Regions from separate parts of the Streptomyces sp. NPDC001828 genome, predicted to be linked through region 3. Evidence: riboswitches for the same ligand, from Rfam matches in the RefSeq annotation. Region 3 holds a riboswitch; each other region holds the start of a gene.
The links. A riboswitch is a leader RNA that binds a small molecule or an ion and turns the genes downstream of it on or off. The one in region 3 is predicted to bind cobalamin.

Region 1 (7,219 bases), on a different contig from region 3:
TGTTCTGCTGGCCGACCAGGAACGTGCGTGCCTTCTTGATCTGGTCTCCGTACTTCGCCGCGTCCAGGGACAGCCCCTGGACAGCGAGTGCCGCGGAGTTGACCGAGTCGCCCGAGGCGCCCTTGAAGCCTCCGTCCGGCAGCTGCTTGCTCGCGATCCAGGCGAGAGCCTTGGTGACGGCGGCCTTCGCCTTGTCGTCCTTGACGAGGTCGAGGGTCATGGCGGCCATCGCGGTCGAGTCGACCTCGGAGTCGCCGGTCGAGGGGATCAGGCTCGGCCAGGCGCCCGTGTCGCTGTGCTGGAGGCTCTCCAGGTAGGCGACGGGCTCGGTGGCCGCGGCCTTCTCACCCGCGCGCAGCTGGGCGATGACGCCGAGGGACTGGGCGAACACCGACGGGGCGTAGCGGTAGGCCCCCTTCGCTGGGCAGCTTTTGTCGGAGCCCGTGCTCGGGGCCGCGCAGACGGCTTGGCCGAGCGCGGCGATGAGGTCGTGCCCCGCGAAGGCCCTGGGATCGCGTCCGACGGACTGCGCGAGGACGGCGACCTTGCCGATGGAGCCGCCTGCGGCGTGCGAAGTGCCCACGCCGGTCCACTCGTTGATGGTCCGTGCCGGTGTGGCGCCGTCCTTGCCCTTGGTGTCGAGGAAGTCCACGATGCCGCGCAGGGCCGCGTTGTCGGTGCCGGTCGCCGCGAGGGCGTAGGCCCCGTCGATGGTCAGTCCGAAGTCGGCGAAGCCGGTGCCGGCGACGTTCTCGTAGAAGTGGCCCTGCTTCAGCCGCGAGCCGTCGGTGAGGTAAGCGGAGCCCTTGGCGAGGTCGGGACCCTCGCCCTTGGCCCACGGAGGCGCCGAGCCGGTGGGGGAGGGACCGGTGGGCTTCGTGCTCGGATCCGTGGACGGCGGGGTCGTCGGGTCCTTGGTGGGCGGAGTGGTGGGCGGGGCCGTCCGTGTGGTGGTGAGGGTCGCCAGGTCGGTCCGCGCGCCCGCGATGACGGCGCCCCAGGTCGGGTAGATCTCCGGGTCGGTCGCGCCTTCGTCGAAGCCGAAGCCGCCGGCCTTCGTCTGCTGCCGGCCGAGCCAGGAGACGGCGGCGTCGGCGCGGGTGGTGTCGCCGAGCAGCCGCAGCGCCTGCGCTGCTTCGCCGGTCGCGGTGACGTCGCCGGTGGTGACGCCGGGATAGGCGCCGAAGGCGCCGGTGGGCAGTTGGGCCGCGCGCAGGTTCTTGCGCGCGCTCGCGACGGCGTCGTCGTGACCGCCCGCGCGCCGGAGGACGACCGTGGCGTACGGGGTGGTGGCCGGGTCGCTGGACGAGCAGGTCTCACCGGCGCGCAGCAGGGTGGGGCCGAAGCCGCCGTCCTTGCACTGATGGGCGGCGATCCGCGCGAGGGCGTCGGCCGGCACCGGGGCGTCGGCCCGCTGGAGTGCGAGGACCGCGAGGGCCTGGGTCGCCACGTCGCCGACCGCCGGGAAGTCGCCCTTGCCGACGCAGTCGGGCAGTGCTTCGGCGGTGCACATGCTCTTGGTGAGGTCACCTAGCAGGTCGTGGCCGCCGAAGGCGTGCGGGTCGTGCTCGGTGCTCTCGGCCAGCAGGGCGAGCAGCGCGGCGCCGGTGGGGCTGGGCGCCTGACCGACACCGTTGAGGTAGGCGAACTCGTCGGTGTGCGCGGCGAGATACGTGGTCATCCGGTCGAGCGCGTCACTCCTGCCGCCTGCCGCGGCGAGGGCGAGCGCCGTGCGCGCTGTCTGGTACAGGTTGGGCGCGGAGCTGCCTTCGTCGTAGATGTGGTCGCCGTCGTGGAGCAGGCCCTTCAGCCAGCCGGCCGCGGCCGTGAGGTTGACCTCGGCGGGCTCGACGACGGGCGGATGGTCGCCCGGGTCGCTCTGGCCCTGAGCGCGTACCTGGGCGGGCGTGAAGGAGGGGCCGCCGCTCGTGCCGTTGGGGTCGGTGGGGCCGAAGACCCACGCCTCGACGGAGCCGTCCTTGGGATGCTGGCTCATCGCGCCCAGCGGGCTGTACGTCCAGTAGTCCTGGCCGGGCGGTGCGATCCAGTAGGACCAGTAGGCCGTGGCCGGAGGCGTGAGCTTGCAGGCGTCCTGATCCGGCGTGGGGTACTGCGTACCCGTATCGAACTTGGCATTTCCGAGGCGGCAGATGAACGCGGGGCCGTCGTGCTCGGTACCGGTCGTCGTGAAGCCCGCCTCGTGCAGCAGGTCGTAGCCGGTGGTCGGGGTGGCGTCACAGCCACGGACGACTCCGCCGCCCCAGTGTCCGAAGTCGACGGCGACGACGGCGCCCTTGACGGATGTGCAGTCGCCCAGGGGATCGGCTGCCGCCGGTGCGGCCCCGGCGAGGAAGGACACCCCGCCACCGACCGTCAGTGCGACCGCGCACAGCGCGGAGGCGAATCTGGCCCGTATGCCTCGGCCTGGTCTGCTGGTGTGTCCCACCGTTACCCCCTGCTTCACCCGCAACGGAGTTCTGCATGGGAGAGGGGCCCCGCCGCTGGAACAGGGGCCGATCCGCACCACACCGTAGTCCGCGACGGCGTCTGTTGCTTGAGTCAGTCCGGGTAATCCGGCTTGTCCGGTGGGTACTTGAGGTACCACCGAATCCACGGTTGCGGGTCAGCGCCGGATTTCGACCGGCTTCCCCCGGAACTGACAAGAGAATCGGGCGGATCAGAACACAAGTCCGGCAAGACAGTCAAGTGGTGGGCAGTCGCGGCAGGTTGGGGTAGCGTCCGGTGCTGCCGCATGGGGGAATCTGGTGCGAATCCAGAGCTGACGCGCAACGGTGTGGACCGGCCGGGGGCCGGGGCGAGCCCGAAGACCCGTACGGCAGTCACATCAAGGAAGTCGACCACGCGCTCGGACGACGGCCTGCTGCCGCGCGCCGGGCGTCCTCGTGCGAGGGGACGGACGCGGCGGACCGGTCGGCGTCCCCTCTCCCCGGGAGTACCCGACATGACCTCCACCCGCGTTTCCCGCCGGGCCCTGCTGACGGCGGCCTGCTCGCTGAGCGCCCTGGCGCTCACGGCCGTGCCCGCCTCCGCCACTTCGTCACCCGCGCAGATAGCCACCGCCAAGACCAACGGCGTGAGCTACCTCAGATCACTTCAGGCGGCCGACGGCTCCTACGCCGGCGCCGGACTCTCCAACGAGTGGGCCTTCTCCGCGTTCGCCGCGGCCGGCACCGCCGCCGTCGACGTCACCCCGGGCGGCGACACCACGAAGAACGCCCGCGCCGTCTACCGCAACCTCCTCGCCACTCCCGCGTGGCCCAGCACCTCGCCGGTCGTGACCGACTACGAACGCGGCATCGTCAACGCCTACTCGGCCGGCATCGACCCGGCCCGCGTCTCGGCGAACCGCAACCTCATCGCGGACACCTACGCGTACTGGCAGAACTCCGCCCCCGGCTACTGGGGTGCGTCGAGCAACTTCAACGGGACCGTGTTCGCGCTGCTCTCGCTCGGCGGCGCCAGGACGCAAGCCGGCGTCCAGCGCATCCCGCAGACGCTCCTCAACGCCTCCGTCACCACCGTACGGGCCAACCAGCACAACGACGGCGGCTGGAACTTCAGCAAGGCCGAGGGCGACCCGACCGCACTCGCCGCGGCCAGTGACATCGACATGACCGGCGCCACCATGGCCTCCCTGTGCGTCTCCGGCGTCCCGGCCACCGACCCCGCCATCACCAAGGCGAAGGGCTTCCTCAAGTCGAAGCTCATCAACACCTCCGGCGCCTTCGACGCCATGTTCGGCGTCAACACCGACTCCAACGGCTGGGCCGTCTCCGGCCTGAACGCCTGCGGCATCAACCCCCAGACCGGTGACTTCCTCACGAAGGCCGGGAAGACCCCCGTGGACTTCCTGATCGCCCAGCAGTTCAAGCCCGGCGGCGGCTTCAAGTACCAGCCCAGCGACACCTCGCCGTCCGCCTATGCCTCCATCGACGGCCTGCGCGCCGTGGTGGGCGGCGGCTTCACGGCGACACCGCCGGTCCCCACCACGACCGGTGCCCCGCAGTGGGTGGCCACCTCCGGCTTCACCACGGGCACCACGTCCAAGCTGGCCCTGACCGTGGACACCGGCAGCTCGCTCAAGGTCTGCTCGGTGGCCGTCACCCCCACCGCCGCGACCCTCACCCTGGGCGCGGTGCTGGACGCGGCGACGAGCGCCGCCACCCCCGCCGGATGTGTCACCTCCGTCACCCCCGGTAGCGGAAGCGGCATCATCACGTCGGTCAACGGGCTTGCGAACAGCGGTAGTTCTACGTGGAAGGCGAGTGTCGACGGCGCCTCGGCCGCTGGCGCCAACCGTGACACCGTGATCAGCCTGGGCGACACGATCTCGCTGCGCTACGGCAGCTGAGCCCGACCACGGCGGCGTGCCCGGCGCCCGGTGCGCAGCGCTGGTAGCCGTGCTTCGGGGCGGGGGCGCCGGTAATCGCGTGGGGATGCGGTGGGGGGCCCGGGGCGGGGTAGGGGGGTGGGTAGGCTCCGGCCGAGATTCCGCTGCGGTGTCTCCTGCCGCGCCGGTCGGGAAAAGTGTGGTGCCTGCCCCTCGGGTCGAGACGATCGCCTCAAGTCGCTGTTTGGTGGCCCGAGTGGGCGGCGACATGGATTACGTGACAGCTCCGGTGTTCCGGCCGCGGCTCAGGGAACTGCTCTCCCGGGGCGAGCGCTTCGTCGTGCTGGACCTGTCGCGGGTCCAGTTCTGTGACTCGGTCGGCCTGGACATGCTGCTGGATGTGTGGCGGCGGGCGGACGGGAGCGGGACGGTGCTGGTCCTTGCGTGTGTGCCCCAGGCGTTGCGGCAGATCTTCCAGGTGACCGGGGCGGACGAGCTCCTGCGGGTCTACGACACGGTCACCGCCGCCGAAGCGGCCATGGGGGTCTGAGCTGCGGGGGCTGCCGTGACCCGGCCCGGGCGACACCCGGTCGACGGGGCCGGCTTCCGCGCGGGGGCACGGCACAGTAAGGGCACCACTGTGTCAGAGGGAGGAACGTGTGCTCGGTCTTGAGCTTGTCGTGCTGCTGGGGGTCGCCGTCCTTGTCGGCTCCGCCCTCGGCGACCGGCTGCGCATCGCGCCGCCCGTGGTGCTCATGGTCATGGGCGTACTGATCGGCCTGATCCCCGCGCTCCGGAAGGTGGAACTGCCTTCCGAAGTAGTGCTGTTGCTGTTCCTGCCCGCGCTCCTTGCCTGGGAGAGCCTCAACACGTCCCTGCGTGAGATCCGCCGCCACCTCACCGACGTCGCACTGGCCGCCACGCTGCTCGTCATCGCCTCGGCGGCATCCGTGGCCTGCGTCGCGCACGGGCTCGGGATCGGCTGGGGCCCGGCCTGGGTGCTGGGCGCGGCCGTCGCGCCGACCGACGCGACGGCGGTCAACGTCGTGGCCCGGCTGCTGCCGCGCAGGGACGTCACGCTGCTGCGCGCCGAGAGTCTCCTCAACGACGGTACGGCACTGGTCGTCTACGGCATCGCGGTCGGCGTGACCGTCGGCACGGAGCACATCACCGCCCCGCACGTCGGGTGGCTGTTCGTCCTCGGGTACGGCGGCGGAGGGCTGATCGGCCTCGTCACGGGCACGGTCGTGCAGTGGCTCCGGGCCCGGATGGCGCAGACGGACGCGCTGCGCGGCCAGGTGCTTCTGCTGCTCGCCCCGTTCTCCGCGTACCTCGTCGCCGAGGACATCGACGCCTCGGGCGTGGTCGCCGTCGTGGTGTGCGGCCTCATGCTCAGCCAGAGCGGTCCGCGCACCGTACGGGCCGAGGTGCGGGTCCAGGCGCAGAACTTCTGGACGGTCGCCACCTACCTCCTGAACGGCTCCCTGTTCGTCCTCATCGGCGTCGAACTCGACTACTCGGTACGGATGATGGGCGACGCCGAGCTCCCGCGCGCGCTCGCCACCGGCTTCGCCGTGGCCGGCACGCTCGTCGCCGTCCGCTTCGCCTACTACTTCGGCGTCGCCGCGTTCTTCCGGATCGTCCGCAGGGGCACCGCCCGTGCCTCCGGTACGACGTACTCGGGCCGGCGCCTGACCGTCAGCGCCCTGTCCGGGTTCCGCGGGTCGATCTCGCTGGCGGCGGTGCTCGGTGTCCCCGCTCACCTCGACGACGGTGCCGCCTTCCCGTCCCGTCAGCTCATCGTCTTCGTCACCGGCGTGGTGATCGTCGTGACGATGGCGCAGGCGCTGATCCTGCCGTGGGTGGTGCGCTGGGCGCGGATCCCGCACGACCGGACGGCCGCCCGGGAGGAGTGGCTCGCCGAGTCGGCGGCGCTCGAGTCCGCGCTCGCCGCCCTGTCCGACCTGGCCGGCCGCCTGGAGACCGCGCCCACCGTGCGGGAGGCGATCCTGCGCTCCCACCAACTGCGCGCGGACGCGGTGGCGCAGCGCTGCGCCACGATCCCGGACGATCCCGAGGAGCTCGCCGTCCACCCGGTGCGCCTCACCGACGACCACGCGGCCCTCAGCCTCGCCCTCCTCGCCGAGCGCCGGGCGGTCGTCATCCGGCTGCGGGACGCGGGCGACATCGACGACACGGTGCTGCGCCGTCTGCAAGGGCGCCTGGACACCGAGGAACTCCATCTCCTCGAGCACGTCCCGTTGGCGGAGTGAACCCGCTCGCGCCGACCGCTGTGCGCGGCTGCCCACGGCCGCCAACTGGCCTTACGCGCCTGCCGTCACGCCGAAACCGGCGAACCGCCCCGCCGACCGTGTTCCACATCACGTTACCGGCGGTATCTGAAACGCCGTGTCGCAGGTAAATTGCGAGGAGGCGCAGAGGGGTCACCACGAGCCTGAGCAAGCGTCAGCGCCCCGAGCGGCAGCGGTCTCCCGGCCTCTGCCCCGCTCAGGTGCCCACGAGCGAGAGCGAGGGTCTCCGCGATGGAGCAGCAGCACGTCGACGTCCTGGTCATCGGCGCCGGGATATCCGGTATCAGCGCCGCATGCCACATCCTGCGGGCGAATCCCGGCGCTTCGGTCGTCGTGCTCGAGCGGCGCGCCCGGGTCGGCGGCACCTGGGACCTGTTCCGGTATCCCGGCATCCGCTCCGACTCCGACATGGCCACCTTCGGTTTCGGCTTCCGCCCCTGGCGCCAGGCCCGCATCCTCGCCGGTGGCGCGGACATCCGGCAGTACGTCGAGGATGCCGCGGCCGACGCGGGGGTGCTTGAGCGCATTCGCTTCGGCCGCCGCGCGATCAGCGCCG
Region 2 (7,219 bases), on a different contig from region 3:
TCGCGCAGGTAGCGGCCGACGCCCATCAGGGTTCCGGTGGTGCCGAGGCCCGCCACGAAGTGGGTGATGGAGGGCAGGTCGGTGAGGATCTCGGGGCCCGTGGTGGCGTAGTGGGCGCCCGCGTTGTCCGGGTTTCCGTACTGGTAGAGCATCACCCAGGACGGGTTCCGCTCGGCCAGCTCCTTGGCGACCCGCACCGCCGTGTTGGAGCCGCCCGCCGCCGGGGACGACACGATCTCGGCGCCCCACATCGCCAGCAGGTCGCGCCGCTCCTGGGAGGTGTTCTCCGGCATCACGCACACGATGCGGTAGCCCTTGAGCTTCGCGGCCATCGCGAGCGAGATGCCGGTGTTGCCGCTGGTGGGCTCCAGGATGGTGCAGCCCGGCGTCAACCGGCCGTCCTTCTCGGCCTGTTCGACCATGTGGAGGGCCGGCCGGTCCTTGACGGAGCCGGTCGGGTTGCGGTCCTCCAGCTTGGCCCAGATCCGTACGTCGTCCGAGGGGGACAGACGCGGGAGCAGGACCAGCGGGGTGTTGCCGACCGCGGCGAGAGCGGAGTCGTAACGCATCTCAGACGGAACCGCCCGCGACCGCGGGCAGGATCGTCACGTTGTCGCCGTCGGCGAGCTGGGTGTTGATGCCGTCGAGGAAGCGGACGTCCTCGTCGTTGAGGTACACGTTCACGAAGCGGCGCAGGTTGTCGCCGTCGACGATGCGCTCGCGGATGCCGGTGTGCCGGGCGTCGAGGTCGTTGAAGAGGTCGGCGAGGGTGGCGCCGCTGCCCTCGACGGCCTTGGCGCCGTCGGTGTAGGTGCGGAGGATGGTCGGGATGCGGACCTCGATGGCCATGGCGTGGGCTCCTGATCGGAAGGAAGAGGCAGGTGGGCGCGGCTCGGGCTCGGGTCCGCGCGCCGCACGCCGGGGCGTGCGGTGGTGCGTTGGTCTCGGCGCGCGGCGTCAGACGGCGGCTGCGCGGGCCGTACAGATCGCGCTGGCGAGCCGGCACAGGTCGACGTGCAGCCGCGCCACGAGCAGCAGGGCGGGACCGCTGCTCGGCGTCTTGTCGCTCACGTCGTTCGAAACCATGGGGTCATCGTATAGATTCCCGGTCCGCTTCCCGGAATGTGATCTCGCATGCCGGACGGATCCCGCTCAGGATGTGGGCAGCCCGGATGCCGGCGGAACCCGGGCGCCGGTCGGCGGCAGGTAGACGACGGTGGGCGCGCCGGTGACCGGATGGACGCTCACCTCGGCGTTCACCCCGTACACCGCGCCGAGCAGGTCGGCGGTCAGCACGTCGGCGGGCGGCCCCGAGGCGACGATGCGGCCGGCCGCCAGGACGCAGACGCGGTCGCAGTAGTACGCGGCGAGATTCAGGTCGTGCAGGGCCAGCAGGTTGACCGTGCCCAACTCCCTTACCAGGGAAAGGACTTCGAGCTGGTAGCGGATGTCGAGGTGATTGGTCGGCTCGTCCAGGACGACGACGTCCGGCTGCTGTACGAGGGCCCGGGCGACCAGGGCGCGCTGGCGTTCGCCGCCGGACAGCGACGGGAAGGGGCGGTCGGCGAGGCCGGCGATGCCGACGCGGGCGAGCGCCTCGCGCACCAGGGTGTGGTCGGCGGTGGTGTCGGCCTCCCAGAAGCGGTGGTGCGGGGAGCGGCCCATGGCGACGATCTCGCGGACGGTCAGCTCGATGCCTCCCGCGTCGGCGTCCTGCGGGACGGTCGCGATGCGCCGGGCGCGGGCCTTGACCGGCAGCGCGTGCAGGTCGGCGTCGTCGAGCAGGACGCGTCCGGCGGTCGGGCGCAGGGCGGCGTAGACGCAGCGGAGCAGGGTCGTCTTGCCGCTGCCGTTGGGGCCGACCAGGCCGACGGTCTCGCCGTCGGCGGCGCCAAGGGTGATGTCGTGGAGCAGGGTGCGGCCCTGGGGCGTGGTGTACGAGAGCGACTCGGTGCGCAGGGTCGTCATGCGGGGCCGCCTTCCGTGCGGGTGCCGTGGCCGCGCAGCATCCACAGGAAGAACGGGCCGCCGGTGAGCGCGGTGAGGACGCCGACGGGGATGTCGCGCGGGGCGGCGACGGTACGGGCCGCGAGGTCGGCGAGGACCAGGAAGGCGGCCCCGCCGAGGGCCGCCACGGGCAGCAGGGTGCGGTGGGCGGCGCCGACGGCCATGCGGGCGGCGTGCGGAACCATCAGGCCGACGAAGCCGATCGCCCCGGTGTAGGCGACGAGGACGCCGGTGAGCAGGGAGGCGAGGACGAAGACTCCGGCGCGGAAGCGGCCGGTGTCGAGGCCGAGGGCGCCCGCGCCCTCCTCGCCGACGAGGAGCAGGTCGAGCGGGCGGGCGAGCGCGATCAGGACGAGCGTGCCGAGGGTGAGGGCGACGGCGGGCAGCGCGAGCATGTCCCAGCGGGCGCCGCCGAGTCCGCCGAGCGTCCAGTGCAGGACCTCCTGGGCGTGCTCGGCGCTGGCCGAGGTGACCAGGATGAGGCTGGTGAGCGCCGACAGGACGTACGAGACGGCGACGCCGGCCAGCACCAGGCGGCCGCCCGTCATGGAGCCCGCGCGCCGGGCCAGGGCGTACACGAGGACGAGGGCGGCGAGCGCGCCCGCGAAGGCGGCGGCCGGCAGGGCGACGGTGGTGGCCACTCCGGCCCCGACCCCGAGCACGATCACGGCGACGGCTCCGGCGGAGGCGCCGCTGGAGACGCCGAGCAGGAACGGGTCGGCGAGCGGGTTGCGCACGAGGGCCTGGAGCACGGTCCCGATGACGGCGAGCCCGGCACCGGTGAGGGCGCCGAGCACGACGCGGGGCGCCCTGACCTCCAGGACGATCGTGCGGTACGGGCTCGGCTCGGCGCTGCCGTCGACGATCGCGAGGACCTGGCCCGCGGGGATCCGCACCGAGCCGAGCGCGAGCCCCGCGACGGCGCCGGCGACCAGCACCAGCGTGAGCCCCGCGAGGACGAGGGAGTAGCGCCAACGGGCCGTCACGAGCGGGCCCGCGGCGACGGCGGCACCGCTCACTCCCCCGCCCCGAGCTGCGCGGCCAGCTTGGCGACCGCGTCCGGCGCGCGGACGCCGGTGACCATGTCGGAGAGGGGCAGGACGGCGAAGCGGTTGTTCTTGACGGCGGGGACGGAGGCGAGGGCCGGGTCGTCGCGCAGCCGCTTCTTCTTGGCGTCGACGCTCGTGCCGCCGTAGTCGAGGATCAGGATGGTCTCGGGGGCGCGGGCCACCACGTTCTCCCAGCTCGCGTCGCCGAAGGAGGCCGTCTTCAGGTCGTCCGCGAAGACGTTGCGACCGCCCGCGCGGGTCACGATGTCGTTGCCTATGCCCTTGCCGCCCACCGTGAACGCCGTCTTGTCGCCGCTGTCGTAGACGAAGACCGGGGTGGGCGCCTTGTCCTTGCGCGCCGACCGGGTGCGTTCGTTGGTGGTCTCGGCCGAGCGGATCCACGACTCCGCGCGGTCACCGACGCCGAAGGTGCGGCCCACCTCGCGGACCTCCTGGTAGACGTCGTCCATCGTGGTCGCCGCCCCCTTGGGGCAGTTCTCCACGTTGAGGCGGGACTTGATGCCGCTCTTGGCGAGCGCCTCGCGCCCGCGCCCCTCGTTCGCGGCGAACGCCGAGGCGTAGCCGCCGTAGACGTAGTCCGGGTTGGCCGCCAGGAGCTTCTCGTACGAGGGGTACTCGGCGGCGAGGACCGGCACCGAGCGGTAGTCCGCCGCGTACTTCGCCAGCACCTTGTCGTCCAAGTAGGCGGTTCCGGCAAGGGACTTGGCGAGGCCCAGCTCCAGCATCACCTCCGTGGCGTGCTGGTTCATCGTCACCGCCCGCTTGGGGGGCGCGGTGAACGTCGTCGTCACCCCGCAGTTGGTGACCGTGTAGGGGAAGCCGGGGGCGGTGGCGCCGCCGGCTTCGGGCTTCGCCTGGGTGGTGCACGCGGCGAGCGGGAACAGCAGGGCGGCGGCCAGGGCCGCACGGCGCCAGAGCATGGCTGAGCTCCTCCAAGGGGATTTCCACGTCCCCTGTCGTCGGGAGAAGGCGGCAGGTCAGTTCCTGGCTTCCGGCTCCGGGGCGCTTGCCACGGGGCCGGTCACAGTGGCGGGACCGTGCCGGATTCGCACCGGCTTCCTGGGCCCTGCCGCCCGATGATCAAAAAGTGCGTACGCACAGTATGCGGGATCACCGGGCTCGCGTATCCGTCAGTAGGCCTCTACGACCCTTACGTCTTCCTCCGTGATCACGCCGTCCACGATGCGGTACGAGCGGAACTGGAACTCCCCGGCTCCGTCCGTGTCCGCCGTCGACACCAGGACGTAGTGCGCGCCGGGCTCATTGGCATAGGTGACGTCGGTGCGGGAGGGGTAGGCCTCGGTCGCGGTGTGGGAGTGGTAGACGATCACCGGCTCCTCGTCGCGGTCGTCCATCTCGCGGTAGAGCTTCAGCAGGTCCTGCGAGTCGAACTCGTAGAACGTGGGCGACCGGGCCGCGTTCAGCATCGGGATGAAGCGCTCGGCGCGGCCGGTGCCGGCCGGGCCCGCGACCACACCGCACGCCTCGTCGGGGTGGTCGGCGCGGGCGTGCGCGACGAGCTGGTCGTACAGGGCCTGGGTGATGGTCAGCATGTCGGCAAGGATAAGCATGCGGGCCGTCCCGTATCGAGGTGCGATACGTAACGGCCCGCATGGTGAGAACGTGCTGGTCGGAGACTTAGTCGCGCTTGGCGAACGCCTTGTTCTCGGGGTTCTTGGCCCGCAGGACGAGGTAGGAGACGCCCAGGATCAGGGCCCACAGCGGCGCGCAGTAGAGCGAGACGCGGGAGTCCTTGTCGATGCCCATCATCACGATGACCATGAAGATGAAGAGCAGCGCGAACCAGCTGGTGTACGGGGCCCCGGGGGCGCGGAAGCTGGACTTCGGCAGTGCGCCGGCGTCCGACTGGCGGCGGTAGCGGATCTGGCAGACCAGGATCATGATCCAGGCCCACATGCCGGAGATGGTGGCGAAGGAGACCACGTAGTCGAAGGCCTTGCCGGGCGCCACGTAGTTGATCCACACGCCGACCAGCATCAGGGCGGCGGAGACCGTGGTGCCGATCAGCGGAGTGCCGCTCTTGGTGAGCTTGGTGAAGGCCTTCGGGCCCTGGCCGTTGAGCGCGAGGTCGCGCAGCATGCGGCCGGTGGAGTACATGCCCGAGTTGCAGGAGGAGAGCGCGGCGGTCAGCACGACGAAGTTGACGATGCCCGCACCGAGTCCGAGGCCCATCTTCTGGAACGCGGCGACGAAGGGGCTGACGCCCGGCTGGAACTCGTGCCACGGGACGACCGAGAGGATCATGATCAGGGCGCCGATGTAGAAGACGGCGATGCGCCACGGCACGGTGTTGATGGCCTTGGGCAGGGTCTTCTCGGGGTCCTTGGACTCGCCCGCGGTCACACCGACCAGCTCGACGGCGAGGAAGGCGAACATCACGATCTGCAGGGTCATCAGCGTGCCGCCGATGCCCTTGGGGAAGAACCCGCCGTCGCTCCAGAGGTTGGCGACGGTGGCGGTGTCCGCCGCGTCCGAGAAGCCGACGGTGAGGATGCCGGCGCAGATCAGGATCATGCCGACGATGGCCGTCACCTTGACCATCGAGAACCAGAACTCCAGCTCGCCGAAGAGCTTCACGGAGATGAGGTTCACGGCGTACAGGATGAGCGTGAAGATCAGCGCGTAGGCCCATTGCGGGATGGTGCCGTGGGTCCAGAAGGACATGTACTGGGCGGCCGCGGTGACTTCGGTGATGCCGGTGACGACCCAGAAGAGCCAGTACGTCCAGCCGGTCACGAAGCCCCAGAAGGGGCCGACGAACTCACGGGCGTACTCCGAGAAGGAGCCCGACACCGGGCGGTACATGAGCAGCTCGCCGAGGGCGCGCATGATGAAGAAGATGACCAGGCCCGCGATGGCGTAGGCCAGGATGAGGCTGGGGCCGGCCTTCGAGATGGCCTTGCCCGCGCCGAGGAAGAGGCCGGTGCCGATGGCACCGCCGATCGCGATCATCTGGATCTGCCGGGCCCCGAGGCCCCGCTGGTATCCCTCGCCCGAGCCTTCGCCCGCGCCGTGGGCGGTCCCCGCGGCCTCATTGCCGGCAGGACGGTCGTCGTGCTTGTCGACCTGCGCTGAGGTCATGGTGGTGCGCCTTTCTCCATGCTGACCCGCCCGCCTCGGTCACGAAGCGACGGATCAGGTCCTGATCCCCCCGGATGTGGATGGAGTGCCACCGGCGGTCAGCCGGTCGAAGCGCCCCCGGGAACATGGGTGGCGTCCCCGGGTGGTCGTGAAGATTTATCACGGCCTTATGGGTGATCCCCAGTGGCCTTTGTGACGGGGACCACAGGAAGAAGCGGACAAAAGTCCCTCGACATGACAAAGCAGGTCGATGTGGTGATGGGATCGTTATACGGATTTGAGCGTCCGCTGAGCGAACGGCCTTCCAGAGGCCGATCGCTCAGGGCATGAGCGTTTCGATGAGTGTTTCCTGCAGCACACCGAGCCACAGATACGCCATCACCATCGGCTTGCGCGGATCGTCGTCCGGCAGCCGGTACAGCTCGCCGCTCTCGTCCTCGTCGGTCACGTCCAGGCGGGTGCCGATGGTCAGCCGCAGGTCGTTGAGCGCGCCCAGCCAGTGCCGTGAGTCCTCGGCGGTCAGCTTCAGGACGGCACCGCCGTCGCCCTTCGGGGTCAGGCCGTCGAGGCAGTGGACGACCGCGAGGGCGTCGGCGCGCTTGCGGGCCCGCAGGTCGTTCTCGGTGAACCGCCTGAACTCGCTTGATTTGGCGCGCAGTTCGTCGCTCTCCTCGCTCGCGTACGCCTCGGGGAAGAGGCGGGCGAGCGCCGGGTCGGCGGGCGGTTCGCTCGGTCCCTCGGCGAACAGGGCGGCCAGCGGGTCCTCGTCCTCGGCCGGCTCGTCGCCCGGCCCGATGAGTTCGAGCAGCTGGACGGCGAGCGAGCGCAGGATGGCGATCTCGACCTCGTCGAGCGCGACGGCCGCGCCACCGCGGGGCAGCGCCTCGAAGTGCCCGGCCATCAGCCGCGGTCCTGGGTGAGCGTGGCCCACAGGCCGTAGCCGTGCATCGCCTGCACGTCGCGTTCCATCTCCTCGCGGCTGCCGCTGGAGACCACGGCCCGTCCCTTGTGGTGCACGTCGAGCATCAGCTTGTGGGCCT
Region 3 (7,219 bases):
CCTGCTGGAACTTCGGCTCGAACCCCGGCCGGACGCCCTGCCCGTGGCCGAGCCCCGGCCGGAGGAACCGGACGACGACTTGGAGGCCGACCTGGCGGGCCGCTCGTCCGCCTCCTCGTCCTCCTCGGGCTCCTCGTCCCGCGCCGAGCCGGTCACGTCGGGGACCACGCCCGATATGCGGTCCTGCACACCCAGCGTACGGTCGTGCAGCCGGTCGGCGATTCCCTCGATCTGCCGGTTGAGCAGCGCGCCCGTGGCCGCCTTGCCCACTCCGCGCAGGTCCTCCCGGAGCTGGTCGCCGATCTCCTTGAACTGCGGGTTGTCGGCCAGCTGCGCCGCCGCGAAGTCCGCGATCGCCCGCGGGCTCAGCTGCAGGCGCTTGCCCATGACCAGTGTCCCGATGCCGAAGGCGAGCTTCGCCTTCTTGGTGCGTCCGAGCAGATAGCCCGCGCCCACCGCGAGCCCCAATCCCAGCCGATTGTTCATATCAGACCTGTCCTCTTCTCGTCCGTCTCGCGATGGGGAGCCTGTGGAGGCCTCATCACACCGGGTAGCCAACATGGCCAGAGCCAAACCCGGGCCGCGAAGGCGGAGTCGAGGGGGCGGGGCGTCGCGGAGGTGGGCCCGTCGCCGCCGGGCCGTACCGGCCCCCGCTAGCCGCGGCGGCGCAGTCGGGCCGAGAGGTGGTGTTGCAGCGGCCGGCCGACCGCGGCGAGGTCGTGCGCGTAGGTCAGCGTGTCCTCGGCGGTCAGCTCGTAGCGACGGCGAGTGGCGTCCACCTGCTTCGCGGTGGGGGTGATGGCCACCTCGTGGGTGGCGAGGTCGACCGACTTTCCGGTCGCGGAGCCGACCGCGATCTCCGCGATGCCGGTGGGCTGGGTGATGAGGGCCTCGATCCGCCCGTCGGCCTGGAGTCGCCACCACCCGCTCTCGCGCGCCGACGGGCGCAGCGGCGCGCCGTCGGCGTCGAGCAGCCAGGCCCGGGCCTCGTACCGCAGGAACGGGCGGCCGTCGTGGCTGAAGGTGACTTCCTGCGCGTACGCGAAGTCCCCGTCCAGCGTCGGGTATCCGCCCTCGCCCCGGCCGTGCCAGGTACCGAGGAAGCCGAGCACGGGCACGAGCAGGGCGTGCGGGGCGGGTGCGGCGTCCGGCTGCGTGGCGTCGGGGTAGGGGTGCTCCGGTGCGGGGTCGAACACGATGTGCGCTCCTGGGGTCGGGGCTGATGCCAGAGGGCAGCCTAGGGCGTCGATCCTCCGCAGGTGCCTGTTGACCATGGAGAACTCCTCCTCAGGGAGGGCACGGCCGGCCGGCGTGGTGGATGTGCGGCACGGGGGCGGCCGCTAGCGTCGAGGGCGAGCATGGACGACGGGGAAAGGTGCACACGGTGGATGTACGGGCGGCGGGCGTACGGACGGTGGCCAGGGCGGCGGCGATCGGGGTGGCGCTGGCGATGACCGTGGGTGCGGCCGGGGCGGCCCCCGCGTCGGCGGCGGGTCCCGGGCGGCTCGACGGGGTGTGGCGGATGGACGGCTACGGCACCCTGGTGACGGTCGCGAACGGCAGGTTCACGACGTATGACACCACCCGCGTCAGCTGCCTGCCGGGTGCGGTCACGGCCCAGCAGGTGGGACGCCCCGGCGCGGGCGGGGCGATCCGGTACGGCGAGGACTCGGTCGCGTCGATGACCTTCACGCCCGATGGCCGGGAGCACGCGGTGCTCGCGCTCGACGACGCGGCCGGCGTACGCCATCTGGCCCGGCTTTCCGCGCTGCCCGAGCGGTGTCGGCAGCCCGCGGCCGAGGGGCCGCTCGCCGTGTTCGACCGGTTCTGGGCGACCTTCGCGGAGAACTATCCGTTCTTCGCCGCGAAGGGCATCAACTGGCAGGCGGTCAGGGACCGTTACCGTCCGCTCATCACGCCGGACACCACCGATGCCCGGCTCCAGCAGATCCTCACCGACATGATGCGTCCGCTCCACGACGCCCACACGGCGCTCGTCCACCAGGGCAGGACCGTCTACTTCGGCCTGCGGCCCGGCACCCGGGTGCCCACCGCGGACCTGCGCACCCGCGCCGCGGCGAACGTCGAACGCCAACTCGTCGCCCCGGCAAGGACCTTCGGGCAGGGCAAGCTGGTGGTGGGTGAACTGCCGGGCGGCGTCGGCTATTTGAGGGTCGACTCCTTCGACGGGTACGTGGAGAGCGGCAGCTTCCAGGACCAGGTGGCCGAGCTCGACCGTGCCCTGGACGCGCTGCTCCCCCGCGACGCGGCGCGGGGCGCCGGTCCGCTGCGCGGCCTGGTGATCGACGTCCGGCTCAACGGCGGCGGGTCCGACGCGCTCGGGCTGCGGATCGCCTCGCGCCTCACCGACCGGGCGTACACCGCGTACCGCAAGGTGGCCCGCGACGACCCCGACGACCCGGCCCGCTTCACCCGGCCCCAGCCGATCGTCGTCCACCCGGCGGCGGCACCGCGCTGGACCGGGCCGGTCGCGCTGCTCACCAGTGGCAGCTCGGTCAGCGCGGCCGAGACGTTCGCGCAGGCGCTCATGGGCCGCGCCCCCGAGGTGACGCGCATCGGCGAGAACACCCAGGGGGTCTTCTCCGACGTGATGTTCCGGCCACTGGCCAAGGACTGGGCGGTGATCCTGCCCAACGAGAAGTACCTCGACGAGCACGGCCGCACCTTCGACGGCTCCGGCGTCCCGCCCCGGCTGCGCACCCCCGTCTTCACCGAGGACGACCTCGCCCACGGGCGCGACTCCGCGCTGACCCTGGCCCGGCAGGTGCTCACCCCGTCGTGACGTGCCGCACCTCACCGTCCGGTGGGCGAGAACGCGGTTTCCGGGGCGGCGGTCGAGGATCTAGGCTGGCGGTGCAGCTGGTTCGCCCCGTCCGCCAGACGGGATGCGTCGTAAGAGGGAACCCGGTGGGAATCCGGGACTGCCCCGCAGCGGTGAGTGGGAACGACCGCCGTCATACGCACTGGATCCGACCGGGTCCGGGAAGCGACGGCCAGTAGGTGCCCCGTCAGTGACGAGGCGCGCCCGCGAGTCCGAAGACCTGCCACTGCCCGTGGGTGACCGTTCGCCCCCGGAGATTCCGGTGACCTCGAGGGCGGGTCGGCGTACGCACCGCAGGCGGCCCCCCGGCCGTGCTCCCGGTCGTCGTCCCTTCGTGTCCTTCGTCCCGTCCCGGGATCGCTCCATGGAAGAGCTCGCGAAGGAGAGTCTCGTGACCACGAAGTCCGCAGCCGCGGCACACGCCACCCTGTACGGCTACCCCCGCCAAGGCCCGAACCGGGAACTGAAGAAGGCGATCGAGGGCTACTGGAAGGGCCGCGTCGACGCCGCCGGGCTCAGGCGGACCGCCGCCCAACTGCGCTCGGCGGTCTGGCAACAGCTCACCCACGCCGGCATCCACGAGGTCCCGACCGGTGACTTCTCGTACTACGACCACGTCCTGGACACCAGCGTCATGGTCGGCGCGGTCCCCGAGCGGCACCGGGCGGCCTTCGCGGCCGACGCCCTGGACGGGTACTTCGCCATGGCGCGCGGCACCCAGGACGTGGCGCCGCTCGAAATGACCAAGTGGTTCGACACCAACTACCACTATCTGGTGCCGGAGTTGGGGCCCGACACGGTCTTCACCCCCGACTCCTCCCAGCAGGTCGGGCAGCTGAAGGAGGCGCTCGTGCTCGGTCTGTCCGCGCGGCCCGTGCTCGTGGGCCCGGTGACCTATCTGCTGCTCGCCAAGCCCGCGCCCGGTGTGGCGGCCGACTTCGAACCGCTGACCCTGCTCGACCGTCTGCTGCCGGTGTACGCGCGGGTGCTCGCCGATCTGCGCGCGGCCGGCGCCCAGTGGGTGCAGCTCGACGAGCCCGCGCTCGTCCAGGACCGCACCCCCGCCGAACTCAACGCGGCGGCCCGCGCCTACCGCGAGCTCGGCGCCCTCACCGACCGCCCCAAGCTCCTGGTCGCCTCCTACTTCGACCGGCTCGGCGAGGCCCTGCCGGTGCTCGCGAAGGCTCCGGTCGACGGGCTCGCCCTGGACTTCACCGGGCCCGCCGCGGGCAACCTGGCGGACCTCGCGGCGGCGGGCGGGCTGCCCGGCAAGCGGCTCGTCGCGGGTGTCGTGGACGGGCGCAACGTGTGGATCAACGACCTGGAGAGGTCGCTCTCCACCCTGGCCACCCTGCTCGGCCTGGCCGACCGCGTGGACGTGGCTCCCTCCTGCTCGCTGCTCCATGTGCCCCTCGACGCGGCCGCCGAGCGCGGCATCGATCCGCAGATCGCCCGCTGGCTCGCGTTCGCCCGCCAGAAGACGACCGAGGTCACCACGCTGGCCCGCGCCCTGTCCGGGGGCACCGGCACCATCACGGCCGAACTGGCCGCCAACCGGGCCGACCTGGCCTCGCGCGCGAGCTCCGCGATCACCCATGATCCGGCCGTGCGCGCCAGGGCCGCCGCCGTCACCGAGGCCGACTCCCGCCGCGCCCAGCCGTACCCCGAGCGGGCCGCCGCCCAGCGGGCCCAGCTGCGCCTGCCCGCGCTGCCCACCACGACGATCGGCTCGTTCCCGCAGACCGGTGAACTGCGCACCGCCCGGGCCGACTTGCGCGCCGGGCGGATCGCCGAGGCGGCGTACGAGGAGCGGATCGAGGCCGAGATCCGCGAGGTGATCTCCTTCCAGGAGAAGACGGGCATCGACGTCCTGGTGCACGGTGAACCCGAGCGCAACGACATGGTCCAGTACTTCGCCGAGCAGCTCACCGGCTACCTCGCGACCCAGCACGGCTGGGTGCAGTCGTACGGCACCCGCTATGTCCGCCCGCCGGTCCTCGCCGGGGACATCTCCCGACCCGAGGCGATGACGGTCCGCTGGACGGCGTACGCGCAGGCGCTCACCGACCGCCCGGTCAAGGGCATGCTCACCGGGCCCGTCACCATGCTCGCCTGGTCCTTCGTGCGGGACGACCAGCCGCTCGGCGAGACCGCCCGCCAGGTCGCCCTCGCCCTGCGGGACGAGGTCAACGACCTTGAGCGGAACGGGACTTCGGTCATCCAGGTCGATGAGCCGGCGCTGCGGGAGACCTTGCCGCTGCGCGCGGCCGACCGGCCCGCGTACCTCGCCTGGGCCACCGAGGCGTTCCGTCTGACGACCTGCGGGGTGCGGCCGGACACGCAGATCCACACCCACATGTGCTACGCCGAGTTCGGCGAGATCCTGGCCGCCATCGACGACCTGGACGCCGATGTGATCAGCCTGGAGGCGGCCCGCTCGCACATGCGGGTAGCGGACGAGCTGGCGGCGGCGGGCTATCCGCGCGAGGTCGGGCCGGGGGTGTACGACATTCACTCGCCCCGCGTCCCGCCCGAGGACGAGACGGCCCGCCTCATCACCCGGGCCCTGCGCTCGGTGCCCGCCGACCGGCTGTGGATCAACCCGGACTGCGGGCTCAAGACCCGCTCCTGGGCCGAGGTCCGTCCGGCCCTCGAACGGATGACGGCGGCGGCCCGCGAGGCCCGCCGGCGGCTCCCGGCCCCGCGCTGAAGGGACCGCTGACCGCCCGGCCACGGGCTGACCGAGGGGCGGGGGCGCCGAACGTCGCCCCCGCCCTGGCCCCGCCCGCCGCCGGCTCCCCTATACGGACGTGACGGACGTGTAGTGCGAGGCGTCACCGGCGATCGAGTAGCTCTCCTTGCCCTCGATGCCGACCGGCACGTCACCGGCGACCGTGACGCGGTTCAGGCGGCGCGGCAGCCCGTCGTAGTTGTCGATGGCGTAGTGCTGGGTGATCCGGTTGTCGAACAGGACCAGCTGGTTGGGCGACCAGCGCCAGCGCAGGATGTTCTCCGGCCGGACGACGTACGCCTGGAGCAGGTCGAGGACCTTGCGCGACTCACCGACCGAAAGGCCGACGATCCGTTGTGCGAACCCGCCGATGAACAGGCCGCGTTCGCCGGTCAGGGGGTGCACGCGGACCACCGGGTGGGCGGTGCGGAAGTTGATCGAGGTGAACTGGGCGCGCTGCTCGGCCTTCTTGTCGTCGACGTCCTCGTCCGGCACCGCGTAGTCGTAGTCGTTGGTGTGCTCGGCCCACAGATTGTCCGCGAGCAGCCGCAGCGGCTGGGGCAGACCGCGGTACCCGGCCGCCGAGTTGGCGATCAGCGTCTCACCTCCGTACGGCGGGACGGTGATGCTGCGCAGGGTGCTGACCTGCGGCGGGTTGAGGACGAAGGTGACGTCGGTGTGCCAGTGGTTGGCGCGGCCGCGCTCGCTGTCCACGGGGAGCACATGGGGCGCGCCGGCGACGGCGGCCACCGTGGGGTGGGCGGTGGTGAGGTCGCCGAAGTGGCGGGCGAAAGCCTGCTGGCCCTCGTCGTCCAGGTCGACGTCGTCGAAGACCAGCGCCTTGTGCTCGTTGAGGGCGGCGCGCAGGGCGGCGACGCTCTCCCCGTCGAGCGGCTTGGCGATGTCGACGCCGGACACCTGGGCGCCGATGTGCGCGGTGACCTTGCGGATCTCGATTCCGGACATGTGCGGGGTCCTTTCGGGCGTGGGTCAGACCCGGCTGAGGGCCGGGAGGGTGTGCTGGTTGGCGGGGCGGGGCAGGCCGTAGCGGTCGCGCAGGGTCCCCCGGGGGCCGTACTCCGTGCGGAACAGGCCACGGGCGCGCAGGATGGGAACGACGTGGTCCACGAAGGCTTCGAGTCCGGACGGCAGGACTGCGGGCATGATGTTGAAGCCGTCGGCGGCGCCCAGGGTGAACCAGCTCTCGATCGCGTCGGCCACCTGCTCGGGCGTGCCGGCGAAGGTCAGATGGCCGCGCCCGCCGCCGAGGCGGCCGATGAGCTGACGTACGGTCAGATGTTCGCGCCGGGCGAGTTCCACGACCAGGGTGTAGCGGCTCTTCGCGCCCTCGATCGCGCTCTCCGGCGGCAGCCCGGCGGGCAGTTGGGCGTCCAGCTGGAGGACTCCGGGCTCCAGGTGCAGCAGCCGTTCGAGGCGGTGGAGGCCGTGCTCGTGGACGATGTGGTCCTCCAGGACCTGCTCGTGGGCGCGCGCCTCGGCCTCGGTGGAGCCGATGACCGGCACGATGCCGGGCAGGATCTTGAGGTGGTCGGGGTTCCGGCCGGCCGCGCGGGCCCGGGACTTGAGGTCGCCGTAGAAGGCCTGCGCGTCCCCCAGCGTCTGCTGGGCGGTGAAGACGGCCTCCG

Region 1: it holds a riboswitch for cobalamin, as region 3 does, so the genes downstream of both, ACFYZA_RS23155 (prenyltransferase/squalene oxidase repeat-containing protein) here and metE (5-methyltetrahydropteroyltriglutamate--homocysteine S-methyltransferase) in region 3, are expected to answer to the same signal.
Region 2: it holds a riboswitch for cobalamin, as region 3 does, so the genes downstream of both, ACFYZA_RS18580 (ABC transporter substrate-binding protein) here and metE (5-methyltetrahydropteroyltriglutamate--homocysteine S-methyltransferase) in region 3, are expected to answer to the same signal.

What each region holds. Positions count from the first base shown of each region.
Region 1 covers NZ_JBIATV010000008.1:240,901-248,119, forward strand. Annotated here, with positions in the region: gene ACFYZA_RS23155 (prenyltransferase/squalene oxidase repeat-containing protein) at 1-2,446, opposite strand, end outside; cobalamin riboswitch at 2,546-2,703, opposite strand; cobalamin riboswitch at 2,756-2,831, shown strand; gene ACFYZA_RS23160 (hypothetical protein) at 2,963-4,372, shown strand; gene ACFYZA_RS23165 (STAS domain-containing protein) at 4,458-4,901, shown strand; gene ACFYZA_RS23170 (Na+/H+ antiporter) at 5,011-6,624, shown strand; gene ACFYZA_RS23175 (flavin-containing monooxygenase) at 6,895-7,219, shown strand, end outside.
Region 2 covers NZ_JBIATV010000006.1:39,752-46,970, reverse strand. Annotated here, with positions in the region: gene ACFYZA_RS18605 (PLP-dependent cysteine synthase family protein) at 1-569, opposite strand, end outside; gene ACFYZA_RS18600 (MoaD/ThiS family protein) at 571-849, opposite strand; gene ACFYZA_RS18595 (putative leader peptide) at 958-1,086, opposite strand; gene ACFYZA_RS18590 (ABC transporter ATP-binding protein) at 1,153-1,968, opposite strand; gene ACFYZA_RS18585 (FecCD family ABC transporter permease) at 1,965-3,026, opposite strand; gene ACFYZA_RS18580 (ABC transporter substrate-binding protein) at 3,023-3,997, opposite strand; cobalamin riboswitch at 4,031-4,166, opposite strand; gene ACFYZA_RS18575 (Mov34/MPN/PAD-1 family protein) at 4,208-4,630, opposite strand; gene ACFYZA_RS18570 (amino acid permease) at 4,716-6,179, opposite strand; gene ACFYZA_RS18565 (DUF2017 domain-containing protein) at 6,499-7,080, opposite strand; gene clpS (ATP-dependent Clp protease adapter ClpS) at 7,080-7,219, opposite strand, start outside.
Region 3 covers NZ_JBIATV010000011.1:85,602-92,820, forward strand. Annotated here, with positions in the region: gene ACFYZA_RS27725 (DNA primase) at 1-486, opposite strand, end outside; gene ACFYZA_RS27730 (FABP family protein) at 654-1,196, opposite strand; gene ACFYZA_RS27735 (S41 family peptidase) at 1,385-2,803, shown strand; cobalamin riboswitch at 2,865-3,085, shown strand; gene metE (5-methyltetrahydropteroyltriglutamate--homocysteine S-methyltransferase) at 3,234-5,552, shown strand; gene ACFYZA_RS27745 (TauD/TfdA dioxygenase family protein) at 5,643-6,539, opposite strand; gene ACFYZA_RS27750 (LLM class flavin-dependent oxidoreductase) at 6,564-7,219, opposite strand, start outside.